Regions from separate parts of the Streptomyces sp. NPDC058371 genome, predicted to be linked through region 4. Evidence: riboswitches for the same ligand, from Rfam matches in the RefSeq annotation. Region 4 holds a riboswitch; each other region holds the start of a gene.
What was found. A riboswitch is a leader RNA that binds a small molecule or an ion and turns the genes downstream of it on or off. The one in region 4 is predicted to bind thiamine pyrophosphate.
Positions count from the first base shown of each region.

Region 1: it holds a riboswitch for thiamine pyrophosphate, as region 4 does, so the genes downstream of both, thiC (phosphomethylpyrimidine synthase ThiC) here and thiO (glycine oxidase ThiO) in region 4, are expected to answer to the same signal.
Region 2: it holds a riboswitch for thiamine pyrophosphate, as region 4 does, so the genes downstream of both, ACFWM2_RS20190 (thiamine ABC transporter substrate binding subunit) here and thiO (glycine oxidase ThiO) in region 4, are expected to answer to the same signal.
Region 3: it holds a riboswitch for thiamine pyrophosphate, as region 4 does, so the genes downstream of both, ACFWM2_RS02710 (purine-cytosine permease family protein) here and thiO (glycine oxidase ThiO) in region 4, are expected to answer to the same signal.

Region 1 covers NZ_JBHXJC010000016.1:15,778-21,231, reverse strand. The annotation lists gene ACFWM2_RS33630 (VWA domain-containing protein) at 1-954, opposite strand, end outside; gene thiC (phosphomethylpyrimidine synthase ThiC) at 1,600-3,429, opposite strand; TPP riboswitch at 3,422-3,578, opposite strand; gene ACFWM2_RS33620 (YibE/F family protein) at 3,650-5,143, shown strand; gene ACFWM2_RS33615 (SsgA family sporulation/cell division regulator) at 5,343-5,454, opposite strand, start outside.
Region 2 covers NZ_JBHXJC010000006.1:125,731-131,184, forward strand. The annotation lists gene ACFWM2_RS20180 (ABC transporter ATP-binding protein) at 1-694, opposite strand, end outside; gene ACFWM2_RS20185 (ABC transporter permease) at 694-2,424, opposite strand; gene ACFWM2_RS20190 (thiamine ABC transporter substrate binding subunit) at 2,400-3,482, opposite strand; TPP riboswitch at 3,562-3,667, opposite strand; gene rlmN (23S rRNA (adenine(2503)-C(2))-methyltransferase RlmN) at 3,752-4,858, opposite strand; gene ACFWM2_RS20200 (phosphatidate cytidylyltransferase) at 4,971-5,454, opposite strand, start outside.
Region 3 covers NZ_JBHXJC010000001.1:622,665-628,118, reverse strand. The annotation lists gene ACFWM2_RS02720 (ArgE/DapE family deacylase) at 1-325, shown strand, start outside; gene thiD (bifunctional hydroxymethylpyrimidine kinase/phosphomethylpyrimidine kinase) at 494-1,345, opposite strand; gene ACFWM2_RS02710 (purine-cytosine permease family protein) at 1,342-2,763, opposite strand; TPP riboswitch at 2,753-2,847, opposite strand; gene lexA (transcriptional repressor LexA) at 3,081-3,755, shown strand; tRNA gene ACFWM2_RS02700 (tRNA-Pro) at 3,863-3,936, opposite strand; gene ACFWM2_RS02695 (DUF309 domain-containing protein) at 4,052-4,579, shown strand; gene cobF (precorrin-6A synthase (deacetylating)) at 4,614-5,384, shown strand.
Region 4 covers NZ_JBHXJC010000005.1:72,019-77,472, forward strand. The annotation lists gene ACFWM2_RS17615 (thiazole synthase) at 1-737, opposite strand, end outside; gene thiS (sulfur carrier protein ThiS) at 741-941, opposite strand; gene thiO (glycine oxidase ThiO) at 938-2,095, opposite strand; TPP riboswitch at 2,093-2,206, opposite strand; gene ACFWM2_RS17630 (hypothetical protein) at 2,272-2,643, shown strand; gene ACFWM2_RS17635 (NAD(P)/FAD-dependent oxidoreductase) at 2,676-3,896, shown strand; gene ACFWM2_RS17640 (Rv2175c family DNA-binding protein) at 4,129-4,500, shown strand; gene thiE (thiamine phosphate synthase) at 4,592-5,248, shown strand; gene metF (methylenetetrahydrofolate reductase [NAD(P)H]) at 5,390-5,454, shown strand, end outside.

The sequences.
Region 1 (5,454 bases), on a different contig from region 4:
CTCGCCCACCCGCAGATCAGGCAGTCGGGCCGGCTGCGAGGCGAAGGTCCAGGCCTGCATCTCTCCGTCGTCGTCCAACTGCGCCGCCACGGCGGCCATGCGCTCCACGACGTCGGTCATGACGCCCTTGGAGTACAGGAAGGACATGGAGCCGGAAGCGTCGAGGACCAGGATGACGCGCGCGGTGACGCCGACCGCTCCGTGCTTGCGCAGACTGACCGCCACTTGTTCCTTGCGCAGCGACAGACGCTTGCGCATGTCCACGGGCAGCCGCTCCTCGCCGGTGTCCCGCTGGGGACCGGGAGGCGGTACGGGCGGTGCGGCGGGTGGCACGACGGGACGAGCGGGAGGTGCTGCCGGGGGTGGCGGGAGAGGTGCTCCCACTGGTGCCGTCGGCACGGCGGACGAGGTCTGGGGCTGATCCTCATCGACGCTGATACCGAAGTCCGTGGCCAGTCCGGCGAGCCCGGAGGCGTACCCCTGCCCGACGGCACGGAACTTCCACTGGTCGCCGCGCAGATACAACTCGCCGCCGATGAACGCCGTCTCCGTCGTGGCCGCCATGTCGAACCGCGCGAGTTCGACCTGCGTCCCGGCGTCGAGCAGGCGCATCGTCAGTCCGGACATCTGACCGAACGTCCCGCCGTCGGCCGACGCGCACAGCACGACCCGCTCGACGGCCGCCTCCACTGAACGCAGGTCCACCTCAATCGTGTCCGTCGTGACTCCGGAAGCCGTCCGCTTTCCGAGGTGCCTTACGGCGTTGGACGCATGGTGGGGCTGGTTGTAGAACACGAAGTCACCGTCGTCACGCACGCGGCCGGCCGGGGTCAGCAGCAGCGCCGAGGCATCGGCATCGGGCACGCCGGGTCCCGCGGACCAGGAAAGCTCGGCACGCACCGTGGCAGAACGGACGGGAAAGTTGGCACCCTTGCTCATCGACCTGGCTGTCATGCCCACCAGTCTGCCGACCCGAGAGAGCCGAAGAACACCTTCCCGACCTCTCGGATCGGGTGGCGCGCCGGGCCGAGAACGCCGGGGACACTCCCCGAAGCAGCACCGGTCACAGGCCGTACCGAGACCGGAAACCGCCTGCCGAAGCGCTGGGCGGCCGCGTCTTCCCTTGTGACCCAGGTCTTCAACTGGAACGGCGATATCTATCCGAGGGGCTCCACCCTTGCGGCTTACGAGGGCACGGGGGCTCAGCAGGCCTTCGATCAGGTACGCAACGGGCTGAAGACGTGCAAGTCCTTCACCGGAGAGGGCTATACCGGGAAGTACCAGGCGAAGATGGCTGCCGAGAAGTCCTTGGACATCGGCGACGAAGCAGTGCGCTTCCGTGTGACCATCCCTGCCACGCTCCCGCCGTCCAAGAAGGGCGGGCCGGACAGGAAAGTCCCACGGATCGATCGATACGTCGTCGTGCGAGTCGGTACCACCATCGCGACGTTCGACACGATGAAGGTGGGTGGCAGTCCCGCCTTCTTCCCCACCGAACTGCTCAAAAAACAGATCGAGCGCCTGAGGAATGCCCAGCGCCACCGAAATGCGGCGGTGTTCCTCGGTCGACAACCCCGAGGAACACCGCCGTTCCAGCGGTCAGTCGGCCAGCGGCAGATAGACCCGGTTCCCCGCGGCCGCGAACTCCTTGGACTTCTGCGCCATGCCCTCCTCGATCTCCGCCTGGGAACCGCCGTGTTCGCGGCGGATGTCGTGGGAGATCTTCATCGAGCAGAACTTCGGCCCGCACATCGAGCAGAAGTGGGCCGTCTTGGCGGGCTCGGCCGGGAGGGTCTCGTCGTGGAACTCCCGTGCCGTGTCCGGGTCGAGGGCCAGATTGAACTGGTCCTCCCAGCGGAACTCGAAGCGGGCGTCGGACAGCGCGTCGTCCCATTCCTGAGCGCCGGGGTGCCCCTTGGCGAGGTCGGCCGCGTGTGCGGCGATCTTGTATGTGATGACGCCGGTCTTGACGTCGTCACGGTTGGGCAGGCCCAGGTGCTCCTTGGGCGTGACGTAGCAGAGCATGGCCGTGCCCCACCAGGCGATCATCGCGGCGCCGATGCCGGAGGTGATGTGGTCGTACGCCGGCGCGACATCCGTCGTCAGCGGGCCGAGGGTGTAGAACGGCGCCTCCTCGCAGATCTCCTGCTGAAGGTCGATGTTCTCCTTGATCTTGTGCATCGGGACATGGCCCGGGCCCTCGATCATGGTCTGTACGTTGAAACGCTTCGCGACCGTGTTGAGTTCCCCGAGCGTCCTCAACTCCGCGAACTGAGCGGCATCGTTGGCGTCCGCGATCGACCCGGGCCGCAGCCCGTCGCCGAGCGAGTACGTGACGTCGTAGGCGGCGAGGATCTCGCAGAGCTCCTCGAAGTTCTCGTACAGGAACGACTCCTTGTGGTGCGCGAGGCACCACGCGGCCATGATCGAGCCGCCGCGCGAGACGATGCCCGTCTTGCGGTTCGCGGTGAGCGGCACGTACGGAAGGCGCACGCCCGCGTGCACCGTCATGTAGTCCACGCCCTGCTCGGCCTGCTCGACGACCGTGTCCTTGTAGATCTCCCAGGTCAGCTCCTCGGCACGGCCGTCGACCTTCTCCAGCGCCTGGTAGAGCGGCACCGTGCCGATGGGCACGGGGGAGTTGCGCAGCACCCACTCACGGGTGGTGTGGATGTTGCGGCCGGTGGACAGGTCCATGACCGTGTCGGCGCCCCACTTCGTCGCCCACGTCATCTTGTCCACCTCCTCCTCGATGGAAGAGGTGACCGCCGAGTTGCCGATGTTGGCGTTGACCTTCACCAGGAAGCGCTTGCCGATGATCATCGGCTCGATCTCCGGGTGGTTGACGTTCACGGGCAGCACCGCGCGGCCGGCGGCGATCTCCTCGCGTACGACCTCGGGGTCGACGTTCTCCCGGACCGCCACGAACTCCATCTCGGGCGTGATCTCCCCGCGGCGGGCGTACGCGAGCTGGGTGACGGCCTCCCCGGGACGCCCCCGGCGCGGCTGCCGCGGCCGCCCCGGGAAGACCGCGTCGAGGTTCCTGAGCCCCCCGCGCGGTGAGGTGTGCTTGATTCCGTCGTCCTCGGGGCGCACGGGACGGCCCGCGTACTCCTCGGTGTCACCGCGGGCGATGATCCAGTTCTCGCGCAGCGGTGCCAGCCCCCTGCGGACGTCGGTGTCGACGGTCGGATCGGTGTACGGGCCCGAGGTGTCGTACAGCGTGACCGACTGCCCGTTGGTGAGGTGCACCTGACGGACCGGCACCCGCAGGTCGGGGCGAGAGCCCTCGACGTATGCCTTGTGCCAGCCGATGGACTTCCCGGCCTCGCCGCTCTCGGTGGAGGCGGGGGCCCCACCGTCGCCGGCCGGAGCACTCGCTCCGTCCGTCTGGCTGGAGGCAGGCGTGCGTACGTCCTTGATGGTCATGAGACCTACTCCCTACGCCGGCATTACCCGGTAACAGGTTCGGCGGTCGACGCAGCGAGTTCCGTCTGCCGATGTTTCATGTGAAACATCGCTGAGACGAAGGTCAGCGCCCTCTCAGCCCGGTGCTCCGAGCTCCCGCGTGTGCAAAGGTGCCTCCACGCTAGCGTCATATCTGGCGCGGTGAACAGAGGGCCCCTGCCGTTCTTGCGATGATCGGTCGGTGACCACGACGCAGCAGCCACCGTTCCCACCGTCCGAGCCGCCGCGTGGACGGGGTCCGGGCGACGGCCACGGGCGGGGTCCGGGCGACGGGCACGGGCACGGGCCGGACGGTGACAATGGTCACGGGAACGGCGGCGGACCCGGATCCGGCTCCGGCTCCGGTGACGCGCACGGCCCCGGCGACGGTCACGGACACGGCCACTCGCACAGCCATGGCCCCGCGGCCCCGGTCTCCAAGCACCTGCGCAAGGTCATCGCCGCCGTCCTGATCCCCTTCGCGGCCGCGGTCGTTGTCGGCCTGGCCGTGTTCTGGCCGGGCGGCGCTCCCTCGCACGAACGCACCGGCGTCGGTTTCGACCGGCAGACCCAGCAGGCCACGGTCACCAGGGTCGACCAGGTGGACTGCAAGTCCGTGAACGCCTCGGGGGACACCCCGACCGGTGACACCTCGACGCCCGAGGGCTCCTCGGCACAACAACAGGCGACGGGCGACTGCAAGAAGGCGACGATCCGGATCGACACCGGCAAGGACAAGGGCCGTACGTTCACGGAGATCGTCCAGCCCGACCAGTCACGCCAGTTGCACCAGAGCGAGAAGGTCGTGGTCGCGTACGAGCCCTCCGCGCCCAAGAACCTGCAGTACTCGGTCACCGATGTGAACCGCAAGATCCCCATGGCGGTGCTCGCCGGGATCTTCGCGCTGGCCGTCGTGGTGGTGGGCCGGATGCGCGGTCTCATGGCGCTGATCGCGCTCGCCGTCAGCTTCCTGATCCTGACGCTCTTCATCCTGCCGGCGATCCTGCAGGGCTCGAACCCCCTGGTGGTGGCCGTGATCGGCGCCAGCGCCATCATGCTGATCGCCCTCTACATGTGCCACGGCCTGTCGGCCCGTACCTCGGTGGCGGTGGTCGGCACGCTGCTCTCGCTGGTGCTGATCGGCCTGCTGGGCTCCGCGTTCATCGGCTGGGCCGCGCTGACCGGCAACGTGGACGACAACACCGGCCTGATCCATGGCCTGTATCCGTCCATCGACATGAGCGGTCTGCTCCTCGCCGGTGTGATCATCGGCTCGCTCGGTGTGCTCGACGATGTGACGGTGACGCAGACGTCGGCCGTCTGGGAGCTGCACGAGGCCAATCCGACGATGGGCTGGCGCGGGCTGTACCGGGCGGGCATCCGGATCGGCCGCGACCACATCGCCTCCGTCGTCAACACCCTCGTACTGGCGTACGCGGGTGCGGCCCTCCCCCTGCTGCTGCTCTTCTCGATCGCGCAGAGCAGCGTCGGCACGGTCGCCAACAGCGAGCTGGTCGCCGAGGAGATCGTGCGCACGCTGGTCGGCTCGATCGGCCTGGTGGCGTCCGTACCGGTGACCACGGCGCTGGCGGCCCTGGTGGTCTCCGCGGACCGCCCGAGCGGCACGGGGGCTCCGGCGCCCGCGAGTGCCCGGACTCCGGCCCGCGGCGGCAAGGGCCGCCGCCGCAAGCACTGACGCCGCCGGGTGCACGGGCTCCTGAACGGGAGCCGTACGGATCCCCTGGACGGGAGCGGATCAGGCCCCCGCGCCGAAACGGCACAGGACCCATCGCGGGAGCGCCTCGCGGGAGCGGCACAGGCCCCTCTGAACGCGAGCGTTGGAACGCCACCTCTGGGTGAGGAAGCGTTACGCCACTTGAGGGGCGCGGCGCGTCTCAGCCCGCGCTCTGCTCCTCCGCGAGGATGCGGTCCAACGCCTCGTCGAGATGGGTGTCGAAGTCGGCGAGAGAGCGCTCCTGCCCGAGCGGCACCAGCTTGTCCGTGCGG
Region 2 (5,454 bases), on a different contig from region 4:
GCTGCCAGACCTCAAGGGGCGTCCCGGACTGGGCGATCCGCCCGTCGCGCATCACGACGACCCGGTCGGCCAGCGCGAACGCCTCGCCCTGGTCATGGGTCACGGCGAGCACGGTCGTGCCCAACTCACGGAAGAGCTGCCCCAGTTCGACGACCAGCCGCTCCCGCAGCGAGCGGTCGAGCTGGCCCAGCGGCTCGTCCAGCATCAGCAGCCGGGGACGCGGGGCGAGGGCACGGGCCAGCGCCACTCGCTGCTGCTCACCGCCGGAGAGGGAGGCGACGGCCCTGGACGCGGCGCCGGGCAGGCCCACGAGCTCCAGCAACTCCCTCACCCGTACGCCCTGTTCGCCCTTCGGGACGCCGTGCATCCGCAGCCCGAAGGCGACGTTGCCGCCGACATCCCGCTGCGGGAAGAGCTGATGGTCCTGGAACATCAGCCCGACGCCCCGCCGATGCGCGGGCACCCCCGACTGATCGCGGCCGTCGAGCTGGACCCGGCCCGCGTCGAGCGTCTGCAGTCCCGCCACCGCCCGCAGCAGTGTCGACTTGCCGCTGCCGCTCGGTCCGAGCACGCAGACGATCTCGTGCTCGGCGACGTCGAGGCCGACGGCGTCGAGCACGGGCCGCCCGCCGAACCGTACGGTCGCCGCCTCGATGCCGAGCAGGGCACCCCGCACCTCCGTGAGCCTGGTCATCAGAACTCCCCCGTCGGGTCGGTCCGCAAGCGCTCCAGAACCAGCAGCGCCACCGCGCACACCACCATCAAGATCGTCGAAAGGGCCATCGCCTGACCGTAGTTCAGGTCACCGGCACGACCGAGGAGCCGGGCCACAGCGACCGGCAGCGTCGGATTGTCCGGCCGCGCGATGAAGACGGTCGCCCCGAACTCGCCCAGCGAGACGGCGAAGGCGAACCCGGCCGCGATCAGCAGCGCCCGCCGCACCATCGGCAGATCGACCTCGCGCCACACCCGCCACGGCGACGCCCCGAGCACGGTCGCCGCCTCCCGCAACCGCTCGTCCACCGCGCGCAGGACGGGCAGCATCGTGCGGACCACGAACGGGACACCGACGAGTGCCTGCGCGAGCGGCACCAGGATCCAGGAGGACCGCAGATCCAGCGGCGGCTCGTCCAGGGCGATCAGGAACCCGAAGCCGACCGTGACCGCGGAGACGCCGAGCGGCAGCATCAGCAGCGCGTCGAACCCGCGGACGAGCCGGCCCGCACGCCGGGTGAGGGCGGTGGCCGCGAGAGCGCCGATCAGCACGGCGACGGCGGTGGCGGCGAACGCGTACTGGAGCGAGTTGCCGATCGCCTCGATCGGCGCCACCAGGAAGATGCCGCCGTCCTCGGAGGTGAGCGCTCTGTAGTACGCCAACCCGTAACCGCCGGGGGTGTCCAGGGACCGCTGGACCAGCACCCCGAGAGGCAGCACGAGCAGGACGGCGATGCTCGCGAGGACCCCGGCGAGCAGCGCCCACTGCCCGGCCCCACGCGGCCGGCGCGCGGTCATCGAGGCGTCCACCAGACGCAGGGCGGTCTCCCGGCGCCGTACGGTCCAGGCGTGCACCGCGAGGATCGCGCCGACCGCCACGAACTGGACGATGGTCAGCACGGCGGCGGTGGAGAGATCGAAGATCTCCGAGGTCTGCCGGTAGATCTCGACCTCGAGGGTCGAGAAGGTGGGGCCGCCGAGGATCTGCACCACACCGAACGAGGTGAAGGTGAAGAGGAAGACCATGAGAGCGGCAGCGGCGAGGGCGGGCCCGAGAGCCGGCAGGGTCACCTTGCGCCAGGCGGCGAACCGGGAGGCGCCGAGCATCCGCGCGGCCTCCTCCTGACGCGGGTCGAGCTGCGCCCAGAGACCGCCGACCGTCCGGACGACGACGGCGTAGTTGAAGAAGACGTGCGCGAGCAGGATCGCCCAGACAGTGGTGTCCAGCCGTACGCCCCACAGCTCGTCGAGCAGCCCGCCCCGGCCGACCAGCGCCAGGAATGCGGTGCCGACGACGACGGTCGGCAGCACGAAGGGGACGGTGACCACCGCCCGCAGCACCTGCTTGCCCCGGAACTCGAAGCGCGCGAAGACATACGCGCCGGGGAGCGCGATCAGCAGCGTGAGCGCGGTCGACGCGCACGCCTGCCAGGTGGTGAACCACAGGACGTGCCGGATGTCGGACTGGGCGAGCACCTCGCCGATCCGCCCGAACCGCCAGACCCCGTCGGCCTTGAGCCCGCGGCCGACGATCGCCGCCACCGGGTACGCGAAGAAGGCCGCGAAGAACGCGACGGGCAGCGCCATCAGTCCGAGCCGCGCCGCGCCGCCGCGGGAGAGCCCCCTGCGCGCCCGGGACGCCCCGGGCTCCCCCTGTTTCCGGGACTTCCCGGGCGGCCGGGGCGCTACTTCAGTACGAGTGAGGTCCACGACTTGACCCACTGGTCACGGTGGTCGGCGATGGTGCCGGGGGCGAGCGTCTCGGGGTTCTTGGCGGCCGGCCCGAACTCGGTGAACTCGGCCGGGACCCGGGCGCCCTCGACCACCGGGTACACGAACATGTTCAGCGGCATGTCCTGCTGGAACTTCTTGGTGATCAGGAAGTCCAGCAGCGCCTTGCCGCCCTTGGCGTTCTTCGCGTTGCTCAGCAGGCCCGCGAACTCGATCTGCCGGAAACAGGTGCCGGTGGCGACGCCGGTCGGCGCGGTCTTGGGCCGCGGATCGGCGTAGATGACCTCGGCGGGCGGCGACGAGGCGTACGAGACGACCAGTGGGCGGTCGGCCTTCGCCTTCTTGCCACCGGCCGAACCGGAGAACTCGTCGTTGTAGGCCTGCTCCCAGCCGTCCACGACCTTCACGCCGTTGGCCTTGAGCTTCTTCCAGTAGTCCTGCCAGCCGGTGTCGCCGTACCGCGCCGCGCTGCCGAGCAGGAAGCCGAGGCCCGGCGACGACGTCGAGGCGTTCTCCGTGACGAGCAGGTTCTTGTACGCGGGCTTCACCAGGTCGTCGAAGGACTGCGGCGGGGCCAGCTTGTGGTCGGCGAAGTACTGCTTGTCGTAGTTGACGCAGATGTCACCGGAGTCGATGGGTGTGACGCGGTGCTCGGCCTTGTCGAGCTGGACGTCCGCGGCGACGGCGGACAGGCCCTTGGCCGCGTACGGCTGGAAGAGTCCGTTGTCGAGCGCGCGGGACAGCAGTGTGTTGTCGACGCCGAAGAAGACGTCGCCCTGCGGGTTGTCCTTGGTGAGGATGGCCTTGTTGACGGCCTGCCCGGCGTCGCCGTCCTTGAGGACCCTGACCTTGTACCCGGACTCCTTCTCGAACGCCTTGAGCACGCTCTTCGAGGCGGCGAAGGAGTCATGGCTGACGAGGGTCACGGTCTTGGACCCGGAGCCGGCGTTGTCGTCGGACGAGCCGCACGCGGAGAGCGTGACGAGCCCGAGACCGGTGGCGACGACCGCTGCCGTCAACCTCTTGGTGGTGCTCACTGAATTCCTCCTGGGATGACCAGGAAGAGACGCGGCCCTGCCCGGGAACCTCTGATAGTTCCCGGGCAGGGCGCAACAGCTTGAGTAACGACCGAACTTCCTACCCAGAATGACCTGGGCAAGGTTCAGAGGGTCTGCGGCCTGTGCCGCACTCTCAGCGCTGTGGCGCTCCCCTGTCGGAATATGAAGATGTACGTACGCCAGTCAGACTACCGCTCCCTCGCCGGAACGCGGCTGGTGGCTCCCCGGTGACACCGGGCAGCCGGGTCCTAGCGCTCCGCCGCCGCCAGCTGCCCGCAGGCCCCGTCGATCTCCTGGCCGCGGGTGTCCCGGACGGTGACCGGCACGCCGTGGGCCGCGATGGCCTCGACGAACGCCTTCTCGTCCTCGGGCCGCGAGGCGGTCCACTTGGAGCCGGGCGTCGGGTTCAGCGGGATCAGGTTCACGTGCACGGGCTTGCCCTTGAGCAGCCGTCCGAGCCGGTCACCACGCCACGCCTGGTCGTTGATGTCACGGATGAGGGCGTACTCGATGGACAGCCGGCGCCCCGACTTGGCCGCGTACTCCCAGCCGGCGTCCAGCACCTCGCGCACCTTCCACCGCGTGTTCACGGGGACGAGGGTGTCGCGCAGCTCGTCGTCCGGCGCGTGCAGGGAGATGGCGAGGCGGCACTTGAAGCCCTCGTCGGAGAACCGGTGGATCGCGGGCACCAGGCCCACGGTCGACACGGTGATTCCGCGCTGCGAGAGCCCCAGACCGTCCGGCTCGGGGTCGGTGAGCGCCCGGATCGAGCCCACGACCCGCTTGTAGTTGGCGAGCGGCTCGCCCATGCCCATGAAGACGATGTTGCTCAGCCGCGCCGGGCCACCGGGAATCTCGCCGTCCCGCAGGGCGCGCATGCCGTCCACGATCTGGTGCACGATCTCGCCGGTGGACAGATTCCGGTCCAGCCCGGCCTGTCCGGTGGCGCAGAACGGGCAGTTCATCCCACAGCCGGCCTGCGAGCTGATGCACATGGTGACCCGGTCCGGGTACCGCATCAGCACGGATTCGACGAGCGTGCCGTCGAAGAGCCGCCACAGGGTCTTGCGGGTGGTGTCGTCGTCACAGCTGATGTGCCGGACGACGGACATCAGCTCGGGCAGCAGCGCTTCCTGCAGCTTCCCGCGCGAGGCGGCCGGGATGTCCGTCCACTGCTCCGGGTCGTGCGCGTACCGCGCGAAGTAGTGCTGCGAGAGCTGCTTGGCGCGAAACGGCTTCTCACCGATCGCGGCAACCGCCTCTTTACGCTCGGCGGGCGTGAGATCGGCAAGGTGCCGCGGCGGCTTCTTGGCTCCGCGGGGGGCGACGAAAGTGAGTTCTCCGGGCTTAGGCATAGCTCTACCAGTGTCGCAGACATATGAAGAGAGGCCCGCCGCCCTGTGGACAGCGAGCCTCTCACTCAAGAACTGCAGGTCAGCGACGTACAACAAGGTCAGGGCGCAGTGGTCAGCCGGAGCCCACGAAGATCACCAGGAGCAGCCACACCACGGGTGCCGTCGGCAGGAGCGAGTCCAGCCGGTCCATGATGCCGCCGTGCCCCGGCAGCAGCGTGCCCATGTCCTTGATGCCCAGGTCCCGCTTGATCATGGACTCGCCGAGGTCACCGAGCGTGGCGCTGGCGGCCACCGCGAACCCGATGAGCAGACCCTGCCACCAGCTGCCGTCGTCGATCAGGAACTGCATGCACAGCGCACCCGCGGCCATCGCGAAGGTGACCGCTCCGACCAGGCCCTCGCGGGTCTTGCCGGGGCTGATGCGCGGCGCCAGTTTGTGCTTGCCGAAGCGCCAGCCGACGGCGTACGCGCCGGTGTCGCTGACGACCGTCAGGAGCAGGAACGTCAGGACGCGCCGCGGACCGTCGTCGGCCGTGAGCATCATCGCCACGAACGTCGCCAGGAACGGCACGTAGAAGGCCGCGAAAACCCCGGCG
Region 3 (5,454 bases), on a different contig from region 4:
TCCATGGCTGCGCGACCACCCGGCCGTCGTCTCCTGGCCCGGCGGCCGGTTCGCCAGTGGCAGGCTCGCCCCCGGGCATCCCCTGCGCGAGGTGGTCGGCACCGCACACGCGGACGCCACCGGCTCACCGGGACCCCGGGAGCGCGGCGCGCCGTACGGCAGCGATCTGCGCCTCTACGCGGCGGCGGGCATACCGACGCTGCAGTACGGACCCGGCGACGTGCGCCTCGCCCACGGCCCCGACGAACGCGTATCGCTCACCGAAACCGTCGCCGTCGCCCGCACGCTGGTCCTCACGGCACTCAGGACCGCGGGGACCCGGTAACGGGAGGCGTCCCGGCCGACCCGAACGACGACCCCCGCCGGGACCCGGTAGCGGAAGGCGACCCCGGCCGACCCGAACCGCGGGAGCCCGGTGCCCACCCGAACCGCAGGAACCCGCTCGGCGAGACGCGCCCGGCTCACCTCGACAACCAAGTGCGGGCGCAGCGCGTCACCGGCGCGGGCGGGTCCGCCAGCCGTGGTCGACCGGGCCCAGGCCCGCGCCCAGGGCGAAGCCCGCGGCGATCGCACCCGTGACGTACTCCTTCGCCCGGCGCACCGCCTCCGGTACCGGATGCCCCTGCGCCAGGCCGACCGCGATCGCGGAGGCCAGGGTGCAACCCGTGCCGTGCGTATGGCGGTTGTCGTGGCGCGGGGCCCGCAGCCAGTGCTCCTCGCGGCCGTCGGTCAGCAGGTCCACGGCCTCGCCCGGCAGATGACCGCCCTTCACGAGGACCCACCGCGGCCCGTACTCCAGGAGCCGTTCCGCCGCCCGGCGCATGTCCCCTTCACTCGTCACCGAGACCCCGGTGAGCTGCGCCGTCTCGTCGAGATTCGGGGTCGCCACCGTCGCGACCCGCAGCAGTACGGTCCGTACGGCGTCCAGCGCGTCGTCGGCGAGCAGCCGGTCGCCGTGCTTGGAGACGCTCACCGGGTCCACGACCACGGGTGCGGCGGTGTCCGCGAGCAGCTCGGCGACGGTCTCGACGAGCAGGGGCGAGGCCAGCATGCCGGTCTTCAGCGCCTGTACGCCGATGTCGTCCACGACGCTGCGGTACTGCGCCCGCACCGCCTCGGCCGGCAGCTCCCACGCCCCCTGGACCCCGAGGGAGTTCTGCGCGGTGACCGCGGTCAGCACGCTCATGCCGTGCGCGCCCAGCGCGAGCATCGTCTTCAGGTCGGCCTGGATACCGGCGCCGCCCCCGGAGTCCGACCCGGCGACGGTCAGGACGCGCGGCGGCGCGACGGCGGCTGCCGGAACCGGTGCGGTCGCGGCACCGGGTGATGTGGCCGGCTGTGTCATGACCGGGTCTCCTTCGAGGTAGCGCCGAGACCCAGGCGCAGCGGGGCGTACACGGCGAGCGCCACGACGAAGGCCACCCCGTAGGCGAGATCGGCGCCGTGCAGGGCGTCGGCCACCGGACCCACGTACAGGCTGGTGCTCATGAACGGGACGGCGGCGGCGAAGGCGACGACGAACGCCGTGAGCGCGGGCCACCACTGCTGCGGGCGGGCGTTCTCGGCGGCCAGGTCGACCGGGGCGCCGGCGCGGGCCCTGGCCCGGACGAGCCAGTCGACGGCCACGATCGCGACGAATCCGGGGATCCAGTAGCCGACGAGCAGCAGCACGTTCTGGAAGCGGGTGGTGGTGTCGGCCGCGTGCATCCACAGGACGAGCGGGAAGCCGAGGGCGGCGGCCAGCGCGGCGGCGACCGGACGCGGCAGGCGTACCCCCATGGTCTGCAGGGCCAGCGAGCCGCTGTAGTCGTTCATGGCGTTGCTGGACAGGGCCGCGAGCGCGACGGCGAGCAGGCCGAACGCACCGAGGACGCCGCCGCCGAGCAGGGTGTCGACGCCTCGGGCGGTCTGGTCGGTGAAGACGGACGCGCCCCACAGGCCCAGTGCCTGGACGGCCACGAAGGACACGCTGACGCCGAGCAGCGTGCACCAGAACATCCGCGGCCGGGACGCGGTGCGCGGGAGATACCGGCTGAAATCGCTGGCGTAGGGGGCCCAGGACAACGCGAGGCTCAGTGCGATGGTGCAGGTCAGGACGAACGCGCCGGCCCGGTCGGCGCCATGGACCGTGGCGACGGCGGCGGGGTGGCTGCCGCCGAGCAGCTTGGCGGTCAGCGCGGCGAAGGCGGCGGCGAGCGCGAACGTCATCACGGTCTGGAGCCGGTGGATCGCCTCGTACCCGAGGACACCGAGAGCCCCTTGGGCGGTCATCATGACCAGGACGCCCAGCCAGAACGGCCAGCCGCACAGCTGGGCCAGCGCGTCCCCGCCGAACAGGCCGATCAGCGCGTCCCAGGCGATCGAGGAGAGCCACTGCAGGGCGCCCGGCACCGCAACGGCCCGCCCGAACGCCAGCCGGGCGAGCGGGAGTTGCCCCGCACCGGTCTGGCTGCCCCAGGTGCCCAGGTAGGCGGTCGGCACCGCGCCCAGGAGGGTGCCGAGGACGACGGCGGTGAGGGCGGTGGCGAAGTCGAGGCCGAGCGCGACGCCGGCGGTGCCGGTGAACACGCCCGTCATGGTCAGGTTGGGGGCGAACCACACGGTGAACAGCCGGGCCGGGCTGCCGTACCGCGCGTCCTCGGGGACGGGTGCGATGCCACGGGCCTCGACCCGCAGATCACCGGGAGCGGCGGGCATCCGCCCGTCGAAGACGCGCTGCGGGGACCCGACGGCCACCTCACCGCGGGCATGCGGCAATGACATGAGACATCCCTCCGCCAGTCCTAACTGGTTCAGGTTCGACGGGTGTGATCTCAGCCCTCGTGCGGGGCACCCCGTGTCCGGTACGCCGGCCAGGATAGCCCGGCCCGCGCGTACGTCCAGGTGGTGGGGCGGACGGCAGCCGTGCGCGGTCGGCGGACGGTGACCGGGCCGGTGCGGCGGGTCACGCCCGCGCCGCACGGTGTGCCCGGGGAGGGACGCCTGGGAGTGAATACCGTGATACGCGGACGACGTTCCCTTTGTCCGGGAGGGCGGGCTATGGTGACGCACTGACGGGATCTTGAACGGAGGGGGCGCAGGTGGAGAACCTCGCGAGGGCACGCCGCGGCCGGCCGCCCGGGACCGGGTCGGTGCAGGGCGAGCTGACCGGCCGCCAGCAGGCCATCATCGAGTTCATCAGGACCGAGGTGGCGCGGCAGGGCTATCCGCCGTCCATGCGTGAGATCGGCGAGGCCGTCGAGCTGGCGAGCACCTCCTCGGTCTCCCACCAGCTGTCGGTACTGGAGCGAAAGGGCGTCCTGTACCGCGATCCGCACCGGCCCCGCGCGTATCAGGTACGGCCCACCTGGGCGCCGAGTCTGGACGCCGACCGCGGGCCGGAGCCGGCCGCAGTACCGCTGGTGGGCCGCATCTCCGCGGGCACGCCCGTCCTCGCCGAAGAGGCGATCGAGGACATCTACCTGCTGCCGCGCCAGATGGTCGGCGACGGCGATTTCTTCGCACTGACCGTGAGCGGCGACAGCATGATCGAGGCGGCCATCTGCGACGGCGACGTGGTGGCCGTCCGCCGCCAGGACAGCGCCGATCACGGCGACATCGTCGTCGCGCTCCTGGAGGACGAGGCCACGGTCAAGCAGCTGCGCCGGCAGGACGGTCAGGTGTGGCTCATGCCGCGCAACTCCGCCTACGCGCCGATTCCCGGCGAGGACGCGGTCATCCTGGGCCGAGTGGTGGGCCTGATGCGCCAGTTGTAGCGGTGGCGAGGGTGCCGCCCCGCTCCGGGTGCGGTCCGGCCCCCGCGGGACCGGTGCGAACAGAAAGGGCCCCCGCGGGCTTTCGCCCGCGAAGACCCTTCGCACCGTCGGGACGACAGGATTTGAACCTGCGACCCCTTGACCCCCAGTCAAGTGCGCTACCAAGCTGCGCCACGTCCCGGTGCGCTCGCCGCGGTGAACCGCGTGATCGCGCGAACAGCACTTTACCGCACGCCACAGGCCGGTCCGCCGGGGGCGCGGGGGCGGCACCGGGGCCGGCGCGGGACAATCGGAGCATGAGCAGGATTTCCAGGGCCGGGGCTGACGACCGACGCGACCGGGACACGGAGGGACGGGCCCGCAACGCCCGTCCCCGGGACGGGCTCGGCCGGCCCCTGCCGTACGGCGCGGACGGGGTGGAGCGGCAACCCGAAGGGGTCGTACGCAGCCCCGCCGAGACGGTCGTCGAGGCGCAGGCGCTGCTGGCCGCGGGCAAGCCGTTCCACGCGCACGAGGTCTTCGAGGACGCCTGGAAGTCGGGTCCCGCGGACGAGCGCGCGCTGTGGCGCGGGCTGGCCCAGCTCGCGGTGGGGCTGACCCATGCGGCCCGGGGCAACACGACGGGCGGCGCCCGGCTGCTGCGACGCGGGGCGGGCGCCGCCGAACAGTGGGCCGCCGAATCCGGACAGAACCGGCCGTACGGGATGGATCTGGCGGAACTGGCGGCCTGGGCGCGGAGGTTGGCGGGGGTCGTGGAGCGGGACGGTACGGCGGTCGACGCGGTGGCGTGGGCGCCGCGACTGCGCGGGAGTGAACCCGGATAGACCGGCTGTCAGTGGCGTGGGGCAGACTCGGGTCGTGCGAAAGATTCATGTCATCGGAATCGGGGCGGGCGATCCCGACCAGCTGACCCTGCAGGCGGTCAAGGCGCTGAAGAGCACGGACGTGTTCTTCATCCTGGACAAGGGCGAGGTGAAGTCCGACCTCGTTCAGCTGCGCCGTGACATCCTCGACGCACATCTGCCGGAGGGGACGTACCGGCTGGTCGAAGCGCGCGACCCGGATCGCGACCGGGCCGCCGGGGGCGCGGCCTACTCACCCGCGGTCGGTGACTGGCGCAGCGCCCGCGCCGCCCTCTACGAGCGGCTGATCGTCGAGGAGTTGAGCGAGGACGGCAGCGGCGCGTTCCTGGTGTGGGGGGACCCCGCGCTGTACGACAGCACGCTCGGCATCCTGGAGGAGATCCTCGACCGGGGCGCGGTGGCGTTCACGTACGAGGTCGTTCCCGGGATCAGCAGTGTCTCGGCGCTCGTCGCCAGGCACCGCACGGGGCTCAACCGGGTCGCGCGGCCCATCCAGATCACCACCGGGCGCCGCCTGGCGGAGGGCTTTCCCGAGGGGGTGGACGACGTGGTGGTGATGCTCGACGCCCACCAGGCCTTCCGGGCGTATGCCGACCAGGACATCGACATCTACTGGGGCGCCTACATCGGCACCCCGGACGAGATCCTCGCCTCGGGGCCGATAGCCGAGGCGGCCCCCCGCATCGAGCGTCTGCGCGCGGAGGCCCGGGAGCGCAAGGGCTGGATCATGGACACCTACCTGCTGCGCAGGCATCCGCGGGGTTAGGGCCTTTCCGGTCGATCACGTACGCCGGGCGGATCTCCCGGCATGCACACGCCCTGCCCCGGTGTGAGGG
Region 4 (5,454 bases):
TCGGCGAAGTGACGGCGGGGGATGCGCCCCGCGCGCCGCGCCAGCCGCCCGCCCTCGACCGCGTGCCGCATGGCCTCCGCCATGAGAACGGGCTCCTGCGCGCGGGTCACCGCCGAGGCGAGCATCACACCCGCGCACCCCAGTTCCATGGCGAGCGCGGCATCGGACGCCGTGCCGGCACCGGCGTCCAGAACGACCGGCACGCGTGCGTGCTCCACGATCAGCTGGAAGTTGTGCGGATTGCGGATCCCGAGCCCGGAGCCGATGGGTGAACCCAGCGGCATGACCGCGGCGCAGCCGACGTCCTCCAGCTTCCGCGCGAGGACCGGGTCGTCGTTCGTGTACGGCAGCACGGTGAAGCCGTCGTCCACGAGCGTCTCGGCGGCATCCAGCAGCTCGATCGGATCGGGCAGCAGCGTGCGCTCGTCGGCGATGACCTCCAGCTTGACCAGGTCGGTGCCGAGGGCCTCGCGGGCCAGGCGCGCGGTCAGGACGGCCTCCCCTGCGGTGAAACAGCCCGCCGTGTTCGGCAGCACCCGGATGCCGAGCTTGTCGAGCACGGAGAGGACCGAGCCGTGGGCCGCCGGGTTCACCCGCCGCATCGCGACCGTCGTCAGCTCCGTGCCGGACGCGACGAGCGAGCGTTCCAGCACGTCGAGGCTGGGGGCGCCTCCGGTGCCCATGATCAGCCGGGACGAGAAGGTCGTACCGCCGAGGACGAAGGGATCGTCGGCCATGGGTCAGCCTCCTTGGACGGCGGTGAGGACTTCGACGCGGTCTCCCTCGGAGAGGGACGTGGACGACCACCGCGCGCGTGGGACGACGGTTTCGTTGAGCGCGGCGGCGACGCCGGACGGGGCCGGGGTCAGGGCCGAGACGAGGGTGTCGAGCGCGGTGCCCGCGGCGATCCGCTGCTGTTCGCCGTTGACGATGATGTTCATGCGGGCTGCTCCGTGAGGGCCGTGCTGAAGCGCTTGGGGGTGAAGGGGCGTGCCTCGGCCGGGAGTTCACCGGTGGCGAGGACGTGCGCCATGGCGTCGCCGGTCACGGGCGTGAGCAGGACGCCGTTGCGGAAGTGCCCGGTGGCCAGCAGGAGGCCGTCGAGCTCGGTCGGACCGAGCAGCGGCGCGTTGTCCGGGGAGCCGGGTCGCAGTCCGGCCCGGGTCTCGGTGAGCGGCAGTTCGGTGATCCCGGGGACCAGCTCGTGGGCGTCGCGCAGCAGCTCGTACACGCCGCCCGCGGTCACCGTCCTGTCCCAGCCCAGCTCCTCGCTGGTGGCGCCGACGACCAGCTCGCCGCTCTCGCGCGGCACCAGATAGACCTGGCTGCCGCGGACGACGGCGCGCACGGTCCGGCTCAGGAAGGGCGCGTACCGCTGCGGCACGGTCAGCCGCAGCACCTGCCCCTTCACCGGCCGCACGGGCGGCAGTACGGCGTCGGGGACCCCGGCGAGCCGCCCGCTGAGGCTGCCCGCGGCGAGGACGACGTGGCCCGCCGAGAGGTCGGTGCCGTGCGCGGTGCCGACGCCGGCGGCCCGGTCCCGTACGACGGAGAGCCGCTCGGCCCAGGTCCGGTGGAAGACGACCCCGGCGCGCTCGCATGCGGTGACCAGAGCCCTGGCCAGCCGGCGCGGGTCGATCTGGTGGTCGCCGTCGACCCGCAGGCCGCCGCGCACTCCGGGCGCCAGCAGCGGCTCCAGGCGACGGCACTCACGGCCGCTCAGCCACTCCGACTCCAGGCCCGACTGCCTCTGCAGGGCGTGCAGTTCGCGCAGATGGGCCCGGTCGTCGGCGTCGAGCGCGACGGCGAGCGTGCCGCACTGGCGGTAGCCGAGGTCCAGGCCGGTCGCCGCGGTCAGCTCGGCCACGAAGTCCGGATAGCGGCGCGCGGAGGCGAGGTTGAGTCCCAGCAGGGTCTGCTCGCCGTAGTGCAGTTCGGTGACGGCGGCCAGCATGCCGGCGGCCACCTGCGCCGCTCCGCCGCCCGGTTCCGGGTCCACGACCGCGGTGGAGAACCCGCGCTGAGCGGCCCGCCAGGCGGTCACCAGACCGATGATTCCGCCCCCGATGACCAGGACGTCTGAGGTACGCGACATGGGCGTCCAGCCCCTCCCTTCGCCGGCATGACCCGGATCAGGTTCGTACGGTCGGAGGCCGTCCCAGCCTCCCTCTCAGCCCGGTTCGTCCGGGCTCCCGCGTGTGCTTTACGTTGGCCAGCCTAGCCCTTCGTCACGAACCTCAGTACTCGAACCTCAGTAGAGGAGCCCTCCGCGTGGCCCGCTCGCTCGACGGTCTCGTCCTGGCCCCGGTCGCCGACCAGGCGCCGGGGCAGGTCGGCACCCGCACCCGGTTCACGTACCACGAGAAGGACGGCGTGATCTGGGCCGAGTACGCCGGCGGCGATGTCGTACGTGGTCATCTCGTGGGTAGACGGGAGGGGGACCGGCTCGACTTCCGTTACGTGCAGCTGAAGCACGACGGCACGACCTCCTCCGGGCACTGCGTGTCCGCGGTCGTCGAACTGGCCGACGGCCGGGTGCGCCTGGAGGAGACCTGGAAGTGGGAGTCGCAGGCGGGCAGCGGGACGAGCGTGGTGGAACAGATCCACGAAAGTGTGGAACAGGTCACTGAGCACGTCCCCTGACTGACATTTTGTCAGGTGTCTAAGGTGATCAGGTGAGCGAGCAGACGCAGGAGCGGACAGCGCGGCGGGTCGTCGTCGTGGGCGCGGGCATGGCCGGGGTGCAGACCGCGGTCGCCCTGCGGGAACAGGGCTTCACCGGCAGCGTGACCCTGATCGGCGCGGAGCCGCACCAGCCGTACGACAGGCCACCCCTGTCCAAGGCCGTGCTGCTCGGCAAGGCCGAGGGCTCCGCCTTCGACGTGGACTTCGAGAGCCTGGGCATCGAACTGCAACTCGGCCGCGAGGCGCTCGGCGTGCGCCCCGGGGACCACGAGCTGGACACCGACTCCGGTCCGGTCCCGTACGACGTCCTCGTGCTCGCGACGGGTGCCGAACCGATCCGGCTGCCGGGCACCGAGGGCGTGCCGGGGGTCCATCTCCTGCGCACCCTCGACGACGCCGAGCGGCTGCGTCCCGTGCTCGCCCAGCAGCACGACATCGTGGTCGTGGGAGCGGGCTGGATCGGGGCCGAGTTCGCCACGGCGGCGCGTGAGGCGGGCTGCGCGGTGACCGTCGTAGAGGCCGCCGACCGGCCGCTGGCCGGAGCGCTGCCCGCCGAGGTGGCCGCGCCGATGGCCGCCTGGTACGCCGACAGCGGTGCCACGCTGCGCACCCACGCGCGCGTGGAGCGTATCGAGCCCGGCGCGGTGATCCTCGACGACGGTTCGCGGGTGCCCGCGGGCGCGGTCGTCGTCGGCATCGGCGCCCGCCCCGCCACCGCCTGGCTGGCCGGCTCCGGGATCACGCTCGGTGCCCACCGCGAGGTGCTGGCCGACGCCCATCTGCGCACCTCCGCGCCGGACGTGTTCGCGGTCGGCGACTGCGCCTCCTTCCCCTCGGGGCGGTACGAGGGGCGCCTGCTGGTCCACCACTGGGACAACGCCCTGCAGGGGCCGCGCACGGTGGCGGCGAACATCATCGGCGAGGCCCCGGCGGCCTACGACCCGGTCCCGTACTTCTGGTCCGAGCAGTTCGGCCGCTTCGTGCAGTACGTCGGCCACCACGACTCCGCCGACACGACCGTGTGGCGCGGCGACCCCTCGGGGGCGGCCTGGACGGTCTGCTGGCTGCGGGAGGGCCGGCTCGTCGCGCTTCTCGCGGTCGGCCGCCCCCGGGACCTGGCCCAGGGCCGCAAGGTCATCGAGGCGGGGACCCCTATGGATCCGGAACTGCTCGCGGACCCGGCGCGGCCGCTGAAGGCCGCCGCGGCCTAGGGTCTGTCCGGCGGATCCTGCGGTTCCGTCCGCACGGTGCCCGGAGACTGGGCCGAGCGGGGTGGGGTGCGTGCCGCGCAAAGCGGAGCCATCACGGCCGACGACAACGCCGCGAGTGTGCGTGCCACACCCCACGACCCGGCGCATGATCCGCCGGGCGGGCCCTGGTCCGTCACCCCTGGTCGGAGGGGTCTGGCTTCCGACTGTCAGTCCGGGATGGCAGGCTTGTCCCGTGACCGAGATTGACGCAAAGATCGATGCTCTCGTCCCCGCCTGGCTCACCCTCCCCGACATCGCCGAACAGTTCGGCGTCGAGGTGACCCGCGTCCGGCAGCTGGTCAGGGAAGGCCAGCTGATTGCCGTACGCCGTGGTGAGAACCGCGCGCTGCACGTCCCCGCCGCCTTTATCGACGGGGTCGAGCAGAAGGTCGTCAAGGGCCTGACCGGCACCCTGACGCTCCTGCGGGACGACGGCTTCACCGACGAAGAGATGCTCGAGTGGCTCTTCACCCCCGACTCGACCCTGCCCGGCACCCCCGCGCAGGCTCTGAGCGAGAATCGCGGCACGGAGGTGAAGCGCCGCGCCCAGGCGCTCGCCGTCTGATCCGACAACCGTCCGGCGTACGGACCACGGCTCGCCGCTCACCCGGCCGCCGCGGTCCGTACGCGCCACCGACCACGGGGGACACACACCCATGCCCGAGACCGCCGCCACCGCCCGCCAGCAGCTCGCCGACGCCCGGGTCTACCTGTGCACGGATGCCCGTAGGCGCCAGGGCGACCTCGCCGAGTTCCTCGACGCGGTCCTGGCGGGCGGGGTCGACATCGTGCAGCTGCGCGACAAGGGCATGGAGGCGGCCGAGGAGCTGGCGCACCTCCAGGTCTTCGCGGACGCCTGCGCGCGCCACGGCAAGCTCCTCGCGGTGAACGACCGTGCGGACGTCGCCCACGCCGTCGGCGCCGATGTGCTGCACCTGGGCCAGGGTGACCTCCCCGTCCCTGCCGCCCGCGCGATCCTCGGCGAGGACGTCCTGATCGGCCGTTCCACGCACGCCGGGTCCGAGGCCGCGGCCGCCGCGGTCCAGGAGGGCGTGGACTACCTCTGCACGGGCCCCTGCTGGCCCACGCCCACCAAGCCCGGCCGGCACGCACCCGGCCTCGACCTGGTGCGCCACACCGCCTCGCTGGGCACCGATCGCCCCTGGTTCGCCATCGGCGGCATCGACCTCGGCAATCTGGACGAGGTGCTCGAAGCGGGCGCCCGCCGTGTCGTCGTCGTGCGGGCGATCACCGAGGCGGACGACCCCGCGGCGGCGGCCGGAGAGTTCGCGAAGCGGCTCCGGGCGGCGTGAGCAGCTCGCGAGACGGTTCCGGGCGGCCTAAGGCGCCGGAGCTTGACGCTGCGTGTCCGAAGGGTGGACAAGAAGTCGACAAATCGGACAAATCTCATCGGTTCGGTTGGGGGACCGGCGTCCCCTGGCTAACCTGCGGATATGGCCCTCGGATCTGCCTCCACCAGGACTGATCGCGCACGCACCGTGCGCGACATGCTCGCGAC